Regions from separate parts of the Janthinobacterium sp. RA13 genome, predicted to be linked through region 2. Evidence: predicted binding sites of a transcription regulator. Region 2 holds the regulator's gene; the other holds the start of a gene.
The links. Region 2 encodes HrcA, which represses chaperone genes, less so after heat shock. Its sites were predicted from a motif close to TTAGCACTCNNNNNNNNNGAGTGCTAA; they were not measured.
Positions count from the first base shown of each region.

Region 1: a site for HrcA is predicted at 2,651-2,677, ahead of groES (co-chaperone GroES). Genes of this name have one in related genera too.

Region 1 is NZ_JQNP01000001.1:3,050,775-3,058,409, reverse strand. Features, by position in the region: gene FG13_RS13580 (hypothetical protein) at 1-239, opposite strand, end outside; gene groL (chaperonin GroEL) at 420-2,069, opposite strand; gene groES (co-chaperone GroES) at 2,120-2,410, opposite strand; gene FG13_RS29035 (hypothetical protein) at 2,945-3,691, shown strand; gene FG13_RS13560 (hypothetical protein) at 3,848-4,111, shown strand; gene FG13_RS13555 (cell division protein ZapA) at 4,111-4,422, shown strand; RNA gene ssrS (6S RNA) at 4,612-4,789, shown strand; gene FG13_RS13550 (EVE domain-containing protein) at 4,869-5,333, shown strand; gene FG13_RS29030 (GGDEF domain-containing protein) at 5,330-6,583, opposite strand; gene FG13_RS30075 (hypothetical protein) at 6,580-6,825, opposite strand; gene lgt (prolipoprotein diacylglyceryl transferase) at 6,980-7,635, opposite strand, start outside.
Region 2 is NZ_JQNP01000001.1:3,766,897-3,774,531, reverse strand. Features, by position in the region: gene FG13_RS16790 (enoyl-CoA hydratase/isomerase family protein) at 1-64, shown strand, start outside; gene mmsB (3-hydroxyisobutyrate dehydrogenase) at 184-1,086, shown strand; gene FG13_RS16780 (hypothetical protein) at 1,273-1,857, opposite strand; gene FG13_RS16775 (hypothetical protein) at 1,894-2,493, opposite strand; gene FG13_RS16770 (HAD family hydrolase) at 2,739-3,464, shown strand; gene hrcA (heat-inducible transcriptional repressor HrcA) at 3,567-4,583, shown strand; gene fur (ferric iron uptake transcriptional regulator) at 4,632-5,063, opposite strand; gene FG13_RS16755 (outer membrane protein assembly factor BamE) at 5,260-5,901, shown strand; gene dapB (4-hydroxy-tetrahydrodipicolinate reductase) at 5,921-6,730, shown strand; gene FG13_RS16745 (barstar family protein) at 6,738-7,064, shown strand; gene FG13_RS16740 (CaiB/BaiF CoA transferase family protein) at 7,158-7,635, opposite strand, start outside.

The DNA.
Region 1 (7,635 bases), 720 kb from region 2:
AGCAAGGCATCGACGGCGCGCGCGTTCTGCTCTGGCGCCGCCGTGTTGGCGCTGGCGCCAGGGGCATTGTCACCGTGCGGCGCGGACTGCTGGTGCATGTAGAAAGCGACTAGCCCGGCGGCCAGCAAGCCGGCCAGGATGCCGGCGATGATGGTGGTTCTGGAAGAAGAGGCGCGTGGCGGCATGATGGTGGGCGTGAGAAAGAAGGACGATGGCGGCCATGCTAAAGCAAAACGCACAGGCCGGCAATCGCCTGGCTTGCCAAATCAACAGGCCAACAGGCGAAAAAAAAAGCTACCTTCCGTAGAAGATAGCTTTTCGGGGGTTGCCGGGGGAGGGACAGGCAGCTTTTGGTCTGCTGTGTCTCCCCGGCGTATGCATCCCTGCGCGCCGTCGCCTGCGCGCGGGGATGCCGGACATTACATCATGCCGTCCATGCCGCCCATGCCGCCCATACCACCCATGCCGCCGCCCATGCCGCCGCCTGCTTTGTCGTCAGCGATTTCGCAGACCATGCAGTCGGTTGTCAGCATCAGCGAAGCGATCGAAGCGGCGTTTTGCAGCGCCGAACGGGTCACTTTGGCTGGGTCCAGAACACCCATTTCAACCATGTCGCCATACGTGCCGTTGGCAGCGTTGTAGCCGTAGTTGCCCGAACCAGCCAGTACGGCTGCCACGACGACCGAAGCTTCTTCGCCAGCGTTTTGCACGATCATGCGCAGTGGCTCTTCCATTGCGCGCAGAACGATTTTGATACCAGCGTCTTGATCAGGATTGTCGCCCTTGACCGTGATGTTGGCGCGTGCGCGCAGCAGGGCTACGCCGCCGCCTGGCACGATGCCTTCTTCCACGGCAGCGCGGGTCGCGTGCAGTGCATCTTCAACGCGGGCTTTTTTCTCTTTCATTTCGACTTCGGTGGCTGCGCCAACTTTGATCACGGCAACGCCGCCAGCCAGTTTGGCCACGCGCTCTTGCAGTTTTTCACGGTCGTAGTCCGAGGTCGCTTCTTCGATCTGTACACGCACTTGTTTTACGCGTGCTTCGATAGCGGCAGCTTCGCCGGCGCCATCGATGACGATGGTGTTTTCTTTGCCCACTTCGATGCGTTTCGCTTGGCCCAGTTCGGCCAGGGTCACTTTTTCCAGGGTCAGGCCGACTTCTTCAGCGATCACTTGGCCGCCGGTCAGAACAGCGATGTCTTCCAGCATGGCTTTGCGGCGGTCGCCGAAGCCAGGGGCTTTCACTGCGCACGTTTTCAGGATGCCGCGGATGTTGTTCACAACCAGGGTGGCCAGCGCTTCGCCTTCGATGTCTTCTGCGATGATCAGCAGTGGACGGCCAGCTTTGGCGACTTGTTCCAGTACCGGCAGCAGGTCACGGATGTTCGAGATTTTCTTGTCGCACAGCAGGACGAATGGGCTGTCCAGTACGGCAACTTGTTTCTCTGGGTTGTTGATGAAGTATGGCGACAGGTAGCCGCGGTCGAACTGCATGCCTTCAACGATGTCCAGCTCGTCGTTCAGCGACTTGCCGTCTTCCACGGTGATCACGCCTTCTTTGCCGACTTTTTCCATCGCTTCAGCGATACGCTCGCCGATCGAGTAGTCCGAGTTCGCCGAGATCGCGCCAACCTGGGCGATTTCTTTGGTCGTGGTGCAAGGACGGGCGATTTTCGCCAGTTCTTCGACGGTGGCAGCAACTGCCTTGTCGATACCGCGCTTCAGGTCCATCGGGTTCATGCCGGCGGCAACGAACTTCATGCCTTCGCGCACGATGGCTTGTGCCAGCACGGTTGCGGTGGTGGTGCCGTCGCCGGCGTTGTCGCTGGTGCGGGAAGCAACTTCCTTGACCATTTGCGCGCCCATGTTCATGAGCTTGTCTTTGAGTTCAACTTCTTTCGCTACCGACACACCATCCTTGGTGACGGTAGGGGCGCCGAACGAGCGCTCCAGAACCACGTTGCGGCCTTTCGGGCCCAAGGTGACTTTGACTGCGTTGGCGAGGATATTGACGCCTTCGACCATCTTGGCGCGCGCTGCGTCGCCGAATACTACTTCTTTAGCTGCCATGTTCAATTCTCCTGAGTTTCGGGATGTATCTGTCTACAACGTGGAAACAATTACTTGACGACGATCGCCATGATGTCTTCTTCGCGCATGACCAGCAGCTCATCGCCGTCAACTTTGACGGTTTGGCCGGCGTACTTGCCGAACAGGACGCGGTCGCCCACTTTGACATCCAGAGGACGGACTTTGCCGTCGTCGAGAATCTTGCCATTGCCTACGGCAAGGACTTCGCCTTGATCCGGTTTTTCAGCAGCTGCATCAGGAATGATGAGGCCGGACGCAGTTTTGGTTTCCTGGTCGAGGCGTTTGACGATGACGCGATCGTTCAATGGGCGCAGATTCATACAAAACTCCTTAAAGTTCAATGGATAGGTGTTGCTAAATGAATACATGCCTGGCACAGCGCCAGGCCTGCTTTCAGTGACCGCCGTTGAAAGCAGCCCGCAACGGTCAAGCAAACCCCATGTCATCCTGTCCTTGCCTGTATCCGGCAGTGGTGCATCGCGGCGTCGCCCGCCGCGTAGCGTTCCCTGCAGTGGCCTGGCAAGCACCATCAGTCCTGAGGATTACTACGAAAGAGTTTGTTAGCACTCTCTACTAACGAGTGCTAATTATAGGGACGGTAGGGGGCTTATTCAAGGGCTTATTCTCCGGGAAGATATACATAGACGTTCTGCGCAGCCTGCATTTACGCAGGGTTTGCGCTGGCGCAAGCCAACTTCCCGGGCGTCAGCAACAGGCGCGACTCTAGCATGCCGTCCGGAGAGGGGCCGTTCCTGTACGCACAGGAAACAGAGTTTCACTATGGAATTTGATAAGATGATTGTAATTGCATATCAATATCGCCACATATGACTACTTGCACGAGAAAGAACGCCATGCCATTTCCGCCTTCCCGCCCCGCGCTGCGCCTGCTGGGCGCTACCCTCATCGGCCTCGCCTGCCTGGGCAATGCCGCCGCGCAAACGCCCACCATCGCCGACGAGATCACCGTGGCGACCCTGACGCCACAGGAAAAAGACAGGCTGCTGGGCGATTTGTTCAAGGACTTGAACAAGGACGACGACGACCAGGAAGCGCACGTGTGGGACAACGGCGGCGACCGCGGCGTGATGGTCAAAGTCACGTATAACTTCAGCAATTCCGGCATGACGGAGCACAGTTTGAAGGCGCATGTGTGCCGCGACCTGAAATTCATCGTCACGGCGGGCGGCAAGTCGCAGGACCTGAGCCGCCGCACCTGTTCGCAGAACAGCGGGAAATGGGATGTGCAGGGCAAGGATCCGGCGCCCGTCGTGTATCCGCCTTTCCTGTCCGACGTCACCATCGCCAGGCTGAATGCACAAGAACAAGCATCGTTGCTGAAGGCCGCCGTGCGCACCTTGAAAGATGAAGAGGATGGCAAGAGCCGCCAGTGGAGCAACAAGGGCCTGGGCAACGCGGTGCCACTGGCAGTGCGCCTGACGCCTTCGGGCACGGACGCCAAACCTGGCAGCTACAGCCGTACTTGCCGCGACCTGACGATGGTGCTTGACGGCAAGAGCGGCAAGCAGGAGTTGACGCGCCGCTCTTGCGAAAACCGCTATGGCGGTCTCGATATCGAACCCGATTACGTCGACGAGTAAAACGCTGCCATCGCTGCGCCGGCGGATGCGCGCACTTGGCGAAAAGCGCCGGAAAAAGCGTGTATTGTCCGCCAACTGCCCTGCATTGATGTAAATATGTGTGACAGCGGCGTGATTCGATTGACGCCCATGGAGCGTCCGCCCTATAGTGGCGGCATGATTTCCGAATTCAACGAATTATCCGACAAAATAGGCCTGCTGGCCGAAATGACCCATGCGCTGCGCCGTGAAAACGCGCAACTGCGCAAGGACAATGCCGCGCTGGCCGCCGACAACGCCCTGTATGTGCAACGCATGCGCGAAGCGCAGGAGCGGGTGGAAGCGTTGCTGGAAAAAATTCCCGAACTGGTGCAAGCTGGCCTGGAGCAAGCCGCTTCGGAAGCGGGCGCCTATATTGCCGAGAACGAGAAGGAAGCGTAATGCCGCGTGTCGATGTCAATATCATGGGCCAGTCCTACAGCATGGTGTGCCGCGACGGCGAAGAGCGCGCGCTGCGCGAAGCGGCGATCTATCTCGATAGCAAAATGAAAGCCATCCGCGACGCGGGCAAGGTCAAGGGTAACGACCGCATCGCCGTGCTGGCCGCCCTGGGCGTGGCCGCCGAATTCCTCTCCGTGAAGTCGCCGCAAGGTCCGCTGTCGGAATTGACGATACTGGAAGTGAAGCAGAAAATCTCGGCCATGCATACTGTCCTGGATAGCGCATTGACGCCCCAGGAAAACCTTTTTTAAACACCGAACCAAACCTACTGCGCGTCGCGACTTGCGGCCTGCGATGCTCGCTGTGCTCAAGCACAGCTGCGCTTCTTAGCCACAATTCATCGCCGCTCGCTACGGTTTTGTTCAGTGTTATTAATTGGATTTTAAGCGGACACGGTACGATTTGTCTTTGCGATGCGCGATCAAAGGAGTAAACTTGGGTCTACCCTGCGGTGTTCGCGATTGCCATATATTCCTTGAACCATTTATGCGCATCGGTTGCGAATTTTGTTTGATGGGAGTGAGCGTCGCTCGTTCGACGAACCCGAAATTGAACTAACGTGACCACCTTGAACCGTTTGGTTCGGGATGCCGGCATAGCGGCACAGGCGGGGCCCAATTTGAAAGAAAACGAAAAACGGTTGCAGCATCGATGCGCAACCGTTTTTTTACGTCTGTCGCTTTGATACGGAGTCTGCATGAAACAATACTGGCTGATGAAGTCCGAACCCGATGAAGTGAGCATCGATGACCTGATGGCCGCGCCCAAACACACCATGCCGTGGTTCGGTGTGCGCAATTACCAGGCGCGCAACTTCATGCGCGATGGCATGCAGCCGGGCGATGGCGTGCTGTTCTATCACTCGAGCTGCCCGCAGCCGGGCGTGGCGGGCGTGGCAGAAGTGGCCAGCGGCGCCTATCCCGATCACAGCCAGTTTGAAGAGGGCGGCAAATACTTCGACCCGAAAGCCACGCCAGAACAGCCGCGCTGGATCAGCGTCGACGTGCGCGGCGTGAAGAAGACGGCGCTGCTGCCCCTGTCCGAGATGCGCCAGATGCCGGAGCTGGAAGACATGCTGCTGCTCAAGAAGGGCAGCCGGCTGTCGATCACGCCCGTGACGCCGGCGCAATGGAAAGTCATCACCGGCAAGCTGGGACGCTAAGCCTCGACCCGGTTGCGGCCATTCTGCTTGGCCCGGTACAGGGCCTGGTCGGCGGCGGCCAGCAATTGTTCCGGCGTCTGTCCTGCGTCATGCAAGGCCAGGCCGATGCTGGCCGTCACCAGGCCGCCGCGCGACGGCGCGTGGACGATGGCGGCCGCGGCGATCGCCTCCTGCATCTTGTGCGCCACCGCCAGCGCGCCGTCGCCATCGGTGGCGGGCAGGATGGCGGCAAACTCCTCGCCGCCGAAGCGGGCCGCCAGGTCGCTGGCGCGCGGCAGCGCCGAGTTCAGGGCGGCCGCGATCCGCACCAGGCAGGCGTCGCCATACGGGTGGCCGAAGGTATCGTTGAGGCTTTTGAAGAAATCGATATCGATGATCAGCAGCGCCAGCCCCTGATGGTTGCGCGCGGCGCGCTGCCACTCCAGCTGCAGGGTCTGGTCGAAGCAGCGCCGGTTGGCGATGCCCGTCAAACCATCCGTCAGCGACAGCTTTTCCAGTTTGTCATGCGCCGCGCGCAAGGCCAGTTCGCTTTGCATGTAGCGGCTTTGCAGGGTGGCCGAGCGCAGCGCGTGGACCAGCAGCGCGACGAACAGCGACGCCGCCGCCAGGTAAAAATGCGCGCGCATGACGGCAAAGCCCAGGCCCAGCAAGGCGGCCGTAAAGAAGATGGGACTGAAATTGTCGATCAGCAGGGTCAGCTTTTGCGGGGTCTGCTGCGCCTGTGCGCTCTCCGCGCCGGACCGCGCCGCCGTGACGCGCATGGACAGCAGCACCAGAATCAGGAAGGGCAGGCTCGGCAGCACCTCGCTCCAGGCTTCGGTCGCGCCATGCAAGGTCAGATAGTTATACGCGGCCGCGCAGCCCGCATAGCACCATAAGAACACCGCCAGCAGCAGGTAAAAGCGGCCTTGCCCGCCATCGCGGCGGTGCGCCAGCAGGCGCAGCGAGGCGCAACAGGCCAGGGCCAGGTTTTCCACGTTGTAGGTCAGCACCAGCAGGCTGGCGGGAATCGGCGCGATCGAGCGCTGGTCGAAGGGCGACACGGAAAAGATGGCCGTATAGGCCAGGTAGGCCGCCAGCAGCACCTGTACGGCGTCGAGCCATTGCAGGGTGCGTGAAGGATGCTCGTGCGTCACGGACGACATGGCCAGCAGCAGGGGCGCGCCGTACATGAAATAGGCGAAATCGGAAAAATACGTGGCGTCGGAAGCCACTTGTCCGCTCAGGTCCTGCCAGGCCGACAATATCATGCCGGTGCTCCAGAACAGCATGGCCACGGCGAACAGGGTCCAGCCTGTCCTGGCGCGCCTGCCGCGCTGACATAGGCGCAGCGGCAACAGGCGGCCAGCGCCAGCAGGGGCGCGACGATGTTGAACGCATAGCTGACCCAGGGCGCGCGCGTGCCGGCCCACGCCGTCAAGGCCAGCTGGGCCAGCACATAGCCGGCGCCCAGCGCAATCGAGTACGTCAGTTTTTGTCCGGCAGGCAGCATGGCATGGCATTCCCGGTGGCGGCACGTTGAAACGATGATGCCGATATGTCAACAGCAAGTCTATTCCACTAGGAAATTTTATTGTGTCGAGGGAAATATTGCGGAAGGAGATAGTGGCGCACCTGCCTGGCGCGCCACCGGGGAAGCAGCGGTGTTACGTGTTTGCCGGGCGGGCCTTGGTGGGCGGCGTGCCCATTACCTGGCTTTTATACGCCCACACCAGCAGCGCGATGGCGCCGACGATCATCGGCAGGGACAGCATCTGGCCCGACGTGATCGGCACGCCCAGCCACACGACTTCCCAGTCCGGCGTGCGGAAGTATTCCGTGAAGAAGCGCGCGCAGCCGTACAGCAGGGTGAACATGGCGCCCACGGCCATGCGCGGACGCTGCTTGCGCGCAAACAGCCACAGGATGATGAATACCAGGATGCCATCGACCAGCATCTGGTAGAGCGGCGACGGGTGCACGGGATACGGAATGCCCGGCCACTGCATGGCCCACGGCAGGGTGTCCGGCGCGATGCGGCCCGGCAGTTCGGCATTGATGAAGTTGCCCAGGCGGCCGGCCGCGTAGCCGAGCGGCACCAGCGGCGCGATGAAGTCGAGCACGTCGAACAGATTGCGGCCCGCCTTGCGGCTCCACAGGTACATGGCCAGGATGACGCCGAGGAAGCCGCCATGGAAGGACATGCCGCCATGCCAGACCATGAAGATTTCGAGCGGATTGTGCATGAAGTATTCGGGACGGTAGAACAGCACTTCGCCCAGGCGCCCGCCGATCACCACGCCCAGCATGCCGTAGAACAGCA
Region 2 (7,635 bases):
GTACCTCAATGAATACTTCACGGCGCCGTGGACACAGCATCCATTGGCCGATTTACCCATTTAAACATTTAAGTAGTGCATAAAAATGCTCAGGGCTAGGCGCCTTGCCGAAGGCAGTACGACTAGTACGACGAGGCAAGGCAACAACGCCATGGGCTTTTTTAGGCGCTACAGGAGACATACATGCAACATATCGCTTTCATCGGCTTGGGCAACATGGGCGCGCCGATGGCCCGCAATCTGGTGGCCGCCGGCTTCCACGTGTCCGTGTTCGACCTGGCGCCGGCGGCAGTGGCGTCCCTCGTTGAGGCGGGCGCCACGGCGGCTGCGTCCGCCAGCGCGGCCGTGCAGACGGCCGACGCCGTCATCACCATGTTGCCAGCCAACAAGCACGTGCAGGAACTGTACCTGGCGGCCGGCGGCGTGCTGGACTCGGCCAAGCCCGGTGCCTTGTTCATCGATTGCAGCACCATTGCGGCCGATGTGGCGCGCCAGGTAGCGCAAGCGGCTGGCGAGCGCGGCTTTGCCATGATCGATGCGCCCGTCTCGGGCGGCACGGCGGGCGCGGCGGCCGGCACCCTGACCTTTATCGTCGGCGGTAGTGTAGCGGCCTTGCAGCAGGCGCGGCCTTTGCTGGAAAAGATGGGCAAGAACATCTTCCATGCGGGCGAGGCGGGCGCGGGCCAGGTGGCGAAGATTTGCAACAACATGCTGCTGGGGATCTTGATGGCGGGGACGGCCGAGGCGCTGAACCTGGGCGTGGCGCATGGCCTGGACCCGAAAGTGTTGTCCGATATCATGGCCAAGAGTTCGGGCCGCAACTGGACCCTGGAAGTGTACAACCCGTGGCCCGGTGTCATGGACGGCACGCCTGCTTCGCGCGATTACACGGGCGGCTTCGGCACGGCGCTGATGCTGAAAGACCTGGGCCTGGCGCAGCAGTCGGCCCTGTCGGCGAACGCGCCCACGCCCTTGGGCGGGCTGGTGCGGCAGTTGTACCAGATGCATGCGCAAGCCGGTTATGCGCAGCAGGATTTCTCTAGCATCGTGCAAATGTTGCAGCCGGGCTTGAATAAACCCGTTTGAGGAATTTTGGGCAAAAAAAAGCCCGCTGGTAAAAGCGGGCTAAATCCAATTCTTGGAAGAGTTGGAGGAGACAGATGCATTATGCTGCATCGCCACATATAACTCCAATTTATCTTTGGAATATCAACTATAGATTTCCGTGATATCTCTTCCCGGTAGCCGCGCAGCGGCTACCGTTGCCGCCACTCAGGCCGGATTGCAAACGATCTGCACCGTCGTCACATTCGCTTCGCCCATGGTGCCGCCGCCTGTACCTGGCTGTACCGTGCACTTCAGCCCCTTTGGCTGGGTTTCGGAGACGCTGATGCCATAGGTGTCGCCATAGGCGACCGAGCCGGACATGGTAAAGGTCGTGGCATCCTTGGCCACCGTTGTTGTCGTACTGCCGTTAATCAGCACCAGGCCGTCCACCGTCAGGCCGGAAACCGTGCCGCCCACGGTATATTTGTTTTGCGAGCAAGTAACCGCGGCGCTGATATTGATGTAATGGCCAGCCGAACCGGAACCACCGCTGATGCCGCAAGTCATGTGGGCTGGTTGTTTATTGACGGTGATGTTGTAGTCGGTGCCATAGTCGATGCGCTTGCCGAAGGTAAACGACGTTTTGCCCGCAGGAACCGGCAGGGTGTCGCTGCCGTTGGCCAGGATCAGTCCTTCATTGTTCAAGCCTGTGATGGTGCCGCTGACATCATACGAGGCCTTGCCGCCGCAAGCGGCCAGTCCCAGGGTCAGCAGCAGTGCGGCGAGTGGGCGCAAGCAGGATAACTTCATGTATTTCTCCAAAAAATAGGTGACGGATCGCAAGGATTACTGCGGCGTGCAGTCAAGTGTGGCCGCGGTCGTGGCGGTGGAGCCCATCGTGCCGACCGTATCGCTGCCGTCCGCACTGCTGGAACCCTGGAAGCGGCACTTCAGGCCCGTTGGCTGAGCCAGTATGGAAATGCCGTACGCGGCGCCGTCATCAACACTTGCGAATTCGTAGGCGGTGGCGCCAGCCAGCAGGGTGGTGCCGTTGGGGCCCATCACCAGACGCAAGCCATCGGCGCTCAGGCCCGTGACCGTGCCGCGAAGCGGGTAGGTATTGGTCTTGCAGATCACCTGGGCCGTGGTCACAGAGTAGCTCGATGCCTTGCCGACGCCATTGATAATCGTGCAAACGGCGCCCTTGGGCTGTTGCGCGATGGTGATGTCGTAGCGGTCATCGTTCTTGACCAGCTTGGTGAAAACAAACTGGCCCTGGCCCGCAGGGACCGGCAAGCGTTCCCCGTCATTCTGGAGAATCAGGCCATCCTTGGCCAGACCGCCAACCGTGCCTTGCAGATACAGGTTGCCGCCGCTGCCGCCGCAGGCTGCCAGTGTGGCGGCGCAAGCCGCCGCCAGCATCGAGCGCAGGTACAAATTTTTCATACAGTCTCCAAAACGAATTAGGTTGGGTAGCGCAACGCGGACGCTGGCGCCGCATTGGAATGGCGCCTATTTTAGTCTATCTGGCAAGCTGAATGATCTTGCCTTGTATCACCCTGTAACAATTTTTCGCCGGGAAGCGCTGGCCCGGCCCCATTTCACGGGGGCGCAGCCATGCCGGCGGCGGCGATCGGTGCGACAATAGCTATACCCTGCGCACTGTGACGCAGCATCCCATTGTGAGTCCCATGTCCCTTGCTCCTGTAAAACCCGCCGTGCCGCCCAAGGCCATCCTCTTCGACCTCGACGATACCTTGTGGCCCATCGCGCCCGTGATTGCCGCCGCCGAAACCCTGCTGCACGACTGGCTGGCCACGCATGCACCCAAGGTGGCGCAGCAGTTTTCCATCGAGCTGCTGCGCCGGCACCGTCTGGCCATGCTCAATGAACAACCGCATTTCCATGGCAACCTGATCGAGTTGCGCCGCGCGGGCCTGCTGGCCGCCTTCGAGGCGGCCGGCGAGGATCCCGCCCTGGTCGACGGCGCCATCGCGCAGTTCCTTGCGGCCCGTCATCGCGTCCAGCCATATGACGACGTCTTGCCGGGCCTGGCCTGGATGGGCCAGCGCATGCTGGTCGGCTCCATCTCGAATGGCAATGCGGACCTTGAAATTATCGGCCTGGCGCAGCATTTCAAGGTATCGATCGCCGCCAGCGACTTTGGCGTGGCCAAGCCCGACGCCAGCATCTTCCTGGCCGCTTGCGCAGCGCTGGACGTGGCGCCCCATGAAGCCGTGTATGTCGGCGATGATCTGTATTTCGATGTGACGGGAGCGCAGGGAGCGGGCATGCGTGCCGTGTGGATGAACCGCAAGGGCAGCGATGCCCACCTGGCCGCCGGCGTGCAGCCCGACGCCATCTGCGCCAACTTTGATGAATTGCTGTTGTGGTTGCAGGAGCAACTGGAAGATTGATCGCCGCAGGACGGGCGAACGTGCATAATAGGCGCTGTTGCTGCACGTTCGGCCGCTTTCGTTGCCGCTTGCTTAACAAAACACTTGCTTAAATAAAACACCATGCAACTCGATACACGTGCCCAAACACTGCTGAAAGCCCTGGTCGAGCGATATATCGCCGACGGCCTGCCGGTCGGTTCGCGCGCCTTGTCGAAAATTTCCGGCCTCGACCTGTCGCCGGCCACGATCCGCAACATCATGGCTGACCTGGAAGAGCTCGGTTATGTCTCCAGTCCGCACACCTCGGCCGGACGCATCCCCACGCCGCGCGGCTACCGCATCTTTGTCGACACCTTGCTGACCGTGCGGCATCTGGACGAGCACATGGTGGAGTCGCGCATGCGCCTGCAGACGCCGCAGCCGCAAAAAACCATCGCCAACGCGGCGCAGATGTTGTCGTCGCTGTCGCAGTTTGCCGGCGTCGTGCTCAGCCCGCGGCGCGAATCCGTGTTCCAGCAAATCGAATTCTTGCGCCTGTCCGAAAAACGCATCCTGCTCGTCATCGTCGCTCCCGGCGGCGACGTGCAGAACCGTCTATTGCTGACGGAGGCCGACTATACGCCGGCGCAACTGGTGCAATCGGCCAACTATATCAACCAGAATTATGGCGGCCTGTCCTTCGACGCCGTGCGCGTGCGCCTGCAGGGCGAGCTGCGCCAGTTGCGCGACGACATGGGCAGCCTGATGCAGGCGGCCGTGGAAGCGGGCAGTGAAGCGATGGCCGACCATAGCGACGACATGGTGATTTCCGGCGAGCGCAACTTGCTCAGCGTGAGCGATCTGTCATCGAATATGCATTCGCTGCGCCAGATGTTCGACATGTTCGAGCAAAAGACGGGCTTGATGCAGTTGCTCGACGTGTCGAGCAAGGCGACGGGCGTGCAGATTTTCATCGGCGGCGAATCGAACCTGGTGCCGATGGATGAGATGAGCGTGGTGACGGCGCCGTATGAAGTCAACGGCAAGATCGTGGGAACGCTGGGAGTGATCGGGCCGACGCGCATGGCTTACGAACGCGTCATCCCGATTGTCGATATCACGGCCAAGTTGCTGTCAAGCGCGCTCAGCCATCATTGATCGTACTGCCTGACGCGCCAGCCGCTCCGTGGGACCGGCAAGCGTGGATCAGGCGGTTTTGTGCGGGCAAGCTGTCTTGGTGCAGTTGCCGTAGATGGCCAGGGCGTGTTCGGCGATCTTGAAGCCGCGCTCCTCGGCCACTTTTTGCTGGCGGATTTCGATTTCTTCGTCGAAGAATTCTTCGACCCGGCCACAGTCGAGGCACACCAGGTGGTCGTGGTGGGAGCCTTCGTTGAGCTCGAAAATCGCCTTGCCGGTTTCAAAATGGTTGCGGTTGAGCAAGCCAGCCTGTTCGAATTGCGTCAGGACGCGGTAGACAGTTGCCAAACCGACATCCATATTGTCGGCCAGCAGAATTTTATACACGTCTTCCGCGGTCAGGTGGCGTACCGGGCTACTCTGGAAGATATCGAGTATCTTCAGCCGTGGCAGGGTGGCTTTCAGGCCGCTTGCCTTGAGATCACTAGGATTGTTACTCATGTTTGTTGCTCGTATGTGGGTCAGGTGCTTTATCATATAGCGTTTTGTCGGGGAGTGCCAAAATATGCTTTTTTTTGGCGGGCCGGTCACTCCTGGCGTTTTGTTCATCCAATTGAGGTCATTTATGCGCGTAACACCGGCTGTATTGCCATCTCTCTGGCACCGTATTTCATTTCGAGCACCAGTCGTGGCAGGCATGGTCTGTGTCGCGCTGGCCATGTCCGGCTGCGCCAGCCGTGGCATTCTGGGCGAAAAGCCGGCAGCTGCTCAAAAAGAAGGCAAGGAACTGGTCCCCGAACAGGGCGCACAAACGACCACCATCACGCCGCTGCAAAAATTCATGTGGTTTTTCTCGCCCTACCGTCCTGACATTCAACAAGGCAACTTTGTCTCCGAAGAGATGCTGGCCCAGTTGAAAGTGGGCATGACGCGCGACCAGGTGCGTTTCGTCCTCGGCACCTCGCTGCTGACCGATATCTTCCATGCCGACCGCTGGGATTACCCGTTCCGCCTGGCCCGGGGCAGTGGCGAAACCACCAGCAGCCGCGTGGTCGTGTACTTCGGCAAGGATGGCAAAGTGGAACGTTTTGAAGGCGGCAACTTGCCGACAGAGAAAGAATACATCGACCGCATCGCCGGTCCGTCGCCATTCGCCAAGGTTGCCAAGGCTGACGCGCCTGCCGCCGCCCTGCCATCGCCCGTGGCGCCAAGCGCCGTGCCGGTGCCGGCCGATGCCGCGCCAGCCATTCCTGTGAGCAAGCCTGCGCTTGTACCTGCACCTGCAACGGCGCCTGCCGCCGAGCCTGCACCTGCACCTGCTGCCGAACCCACCAAATAAGTTGTTGTAAGAGAATAAAATGACTGAACTGAAAATTGCCATCGCTGGCGCCAGCGGCCGTATGGGCCATATCCTGATCGAAGCCGTCAGCAACGCGCCTGACGCTGTTCTCGCTGGCGCGCTCGACCGCGCTGGTTCGCCGTCCGTCGGCCAGGATGCCGCCGCCTTTCTCGGTAAACCTGCCGGCGTGCTGATCGAGTCAAGCCTGGCCACCGGCCTGGCCGGCGCCGATTACCTGATCGACTTCACGCGTCCCGAAGGCACTTTGCAGCACCTGGCGTATTGCGCCGAGCACGGCATCAAGATGATCATCGGCACCACCGGTTTCGATGACGCTGGCAAGGCCGCCATTGCCGCCGCCGCCGAAAAGACGGCCATCATGTTCGCGCCGAACATGAGCGTGGGCGTGAACGTCACCATGAAGCTGCTGGAACTGGCCGCGAAAAGCCTGTCCGAAGGCTACGACATCGAGATCATCGAAGCCCATCACCGCCACAAGGTCGATGCGCCGTCGGGCACGGCCCTGCAAATGGGCGAAGTGGTGGCCGGCGCCCTGGGCCGCGACTTGAAGGAATGCGCCGTGTACGGCCGTGAAGGCGTGACGGGCGAACGCGACCCGTCGACCATCGGCTTTGCCACCATCCGCGGCGGCGATATCGTCGGCGACCATACGGTGCTGTTTGCCGGCATCGGCGAGCGCATCGAGATCAGCCACAAGTCGAGCAGCCGCGTCACCTACGCCCACGGCGCCCTGCGCGCCGCGCGTTTCCTGGCCGACAAGCCGACCGGCCTGTTCGACATGCAGGACGTGCTGTCGCTGAAGAACTGAGGAAGCTATGGCCACTGCCATCCTGAATGGAAAAGACATCACCGACGTAGCGAGCTTTCACGCGCAATGCGTGCCAGCCTTCGGTTTCCCCGCGTTTTACGGCAACAGCATGGATGCCTGGGTCGATTGCCTCAGTTATCTGCGCGACGACGAAAACATGACGCAGTTCCGTTTGAAACCAAACGAAGTGCTCGACATCGTTGTGCAGGATGCGGAAGCGATGAAGGCGCAAGTGCCGGACTTGCTGGAAGAAATCACGTTCTGTATCGCCGGCATCAATGAGCGCTATGAGGATTATGGCGAGAAGCCGGCGTTGAAATTGACGCTGAAGTAATTCCGGGGGCAGTCGCTTCGCGATCGGAATGCGCCCGATTCGGGCGCATTCCCCCTCAGGGTCCGACCCCAGCCGTTCCGCCGTTGGGGTGAGTTACACCACCTTGCGCTCGCGCAAGCCGTCAATCTCCGTACTGTCCAATCCCAGCCATTGCTGCAGCACTTCCTGCGTATGCTGCCCCAGCAATGGTGGCGGCAAGCGGTATTGCACCGGCGAGCTTGAGAGGCGCACGGGATTGGCTACCAGCGCCACCGTGCCCGCCGTGGGATGCGGCATCTCCACTTTCAAGCCACGCGCCACCACTTGCGGGTCGGCAAAGACCTGGTCGATGCGGTTGACGGGACCGCACGGCACGGCTTGCGCCTCGAAGGCGCTGATCCACTCGGCCGTCGTGCGCATGACCGTGGCCTGGCGCATCAGGGGGATCAGGATGGACCGGTTTGCCACGCGCTGCGGATTGGTGGCAAAACGTTCGTCCAGCGCCCATTCCGGGTGGCCGGCGACGGCGCAAAAGCGCGAGAATTGCCCGTCATTGCCGATCGCCAGAATCATGTCGCCATCGGCCGTAGGA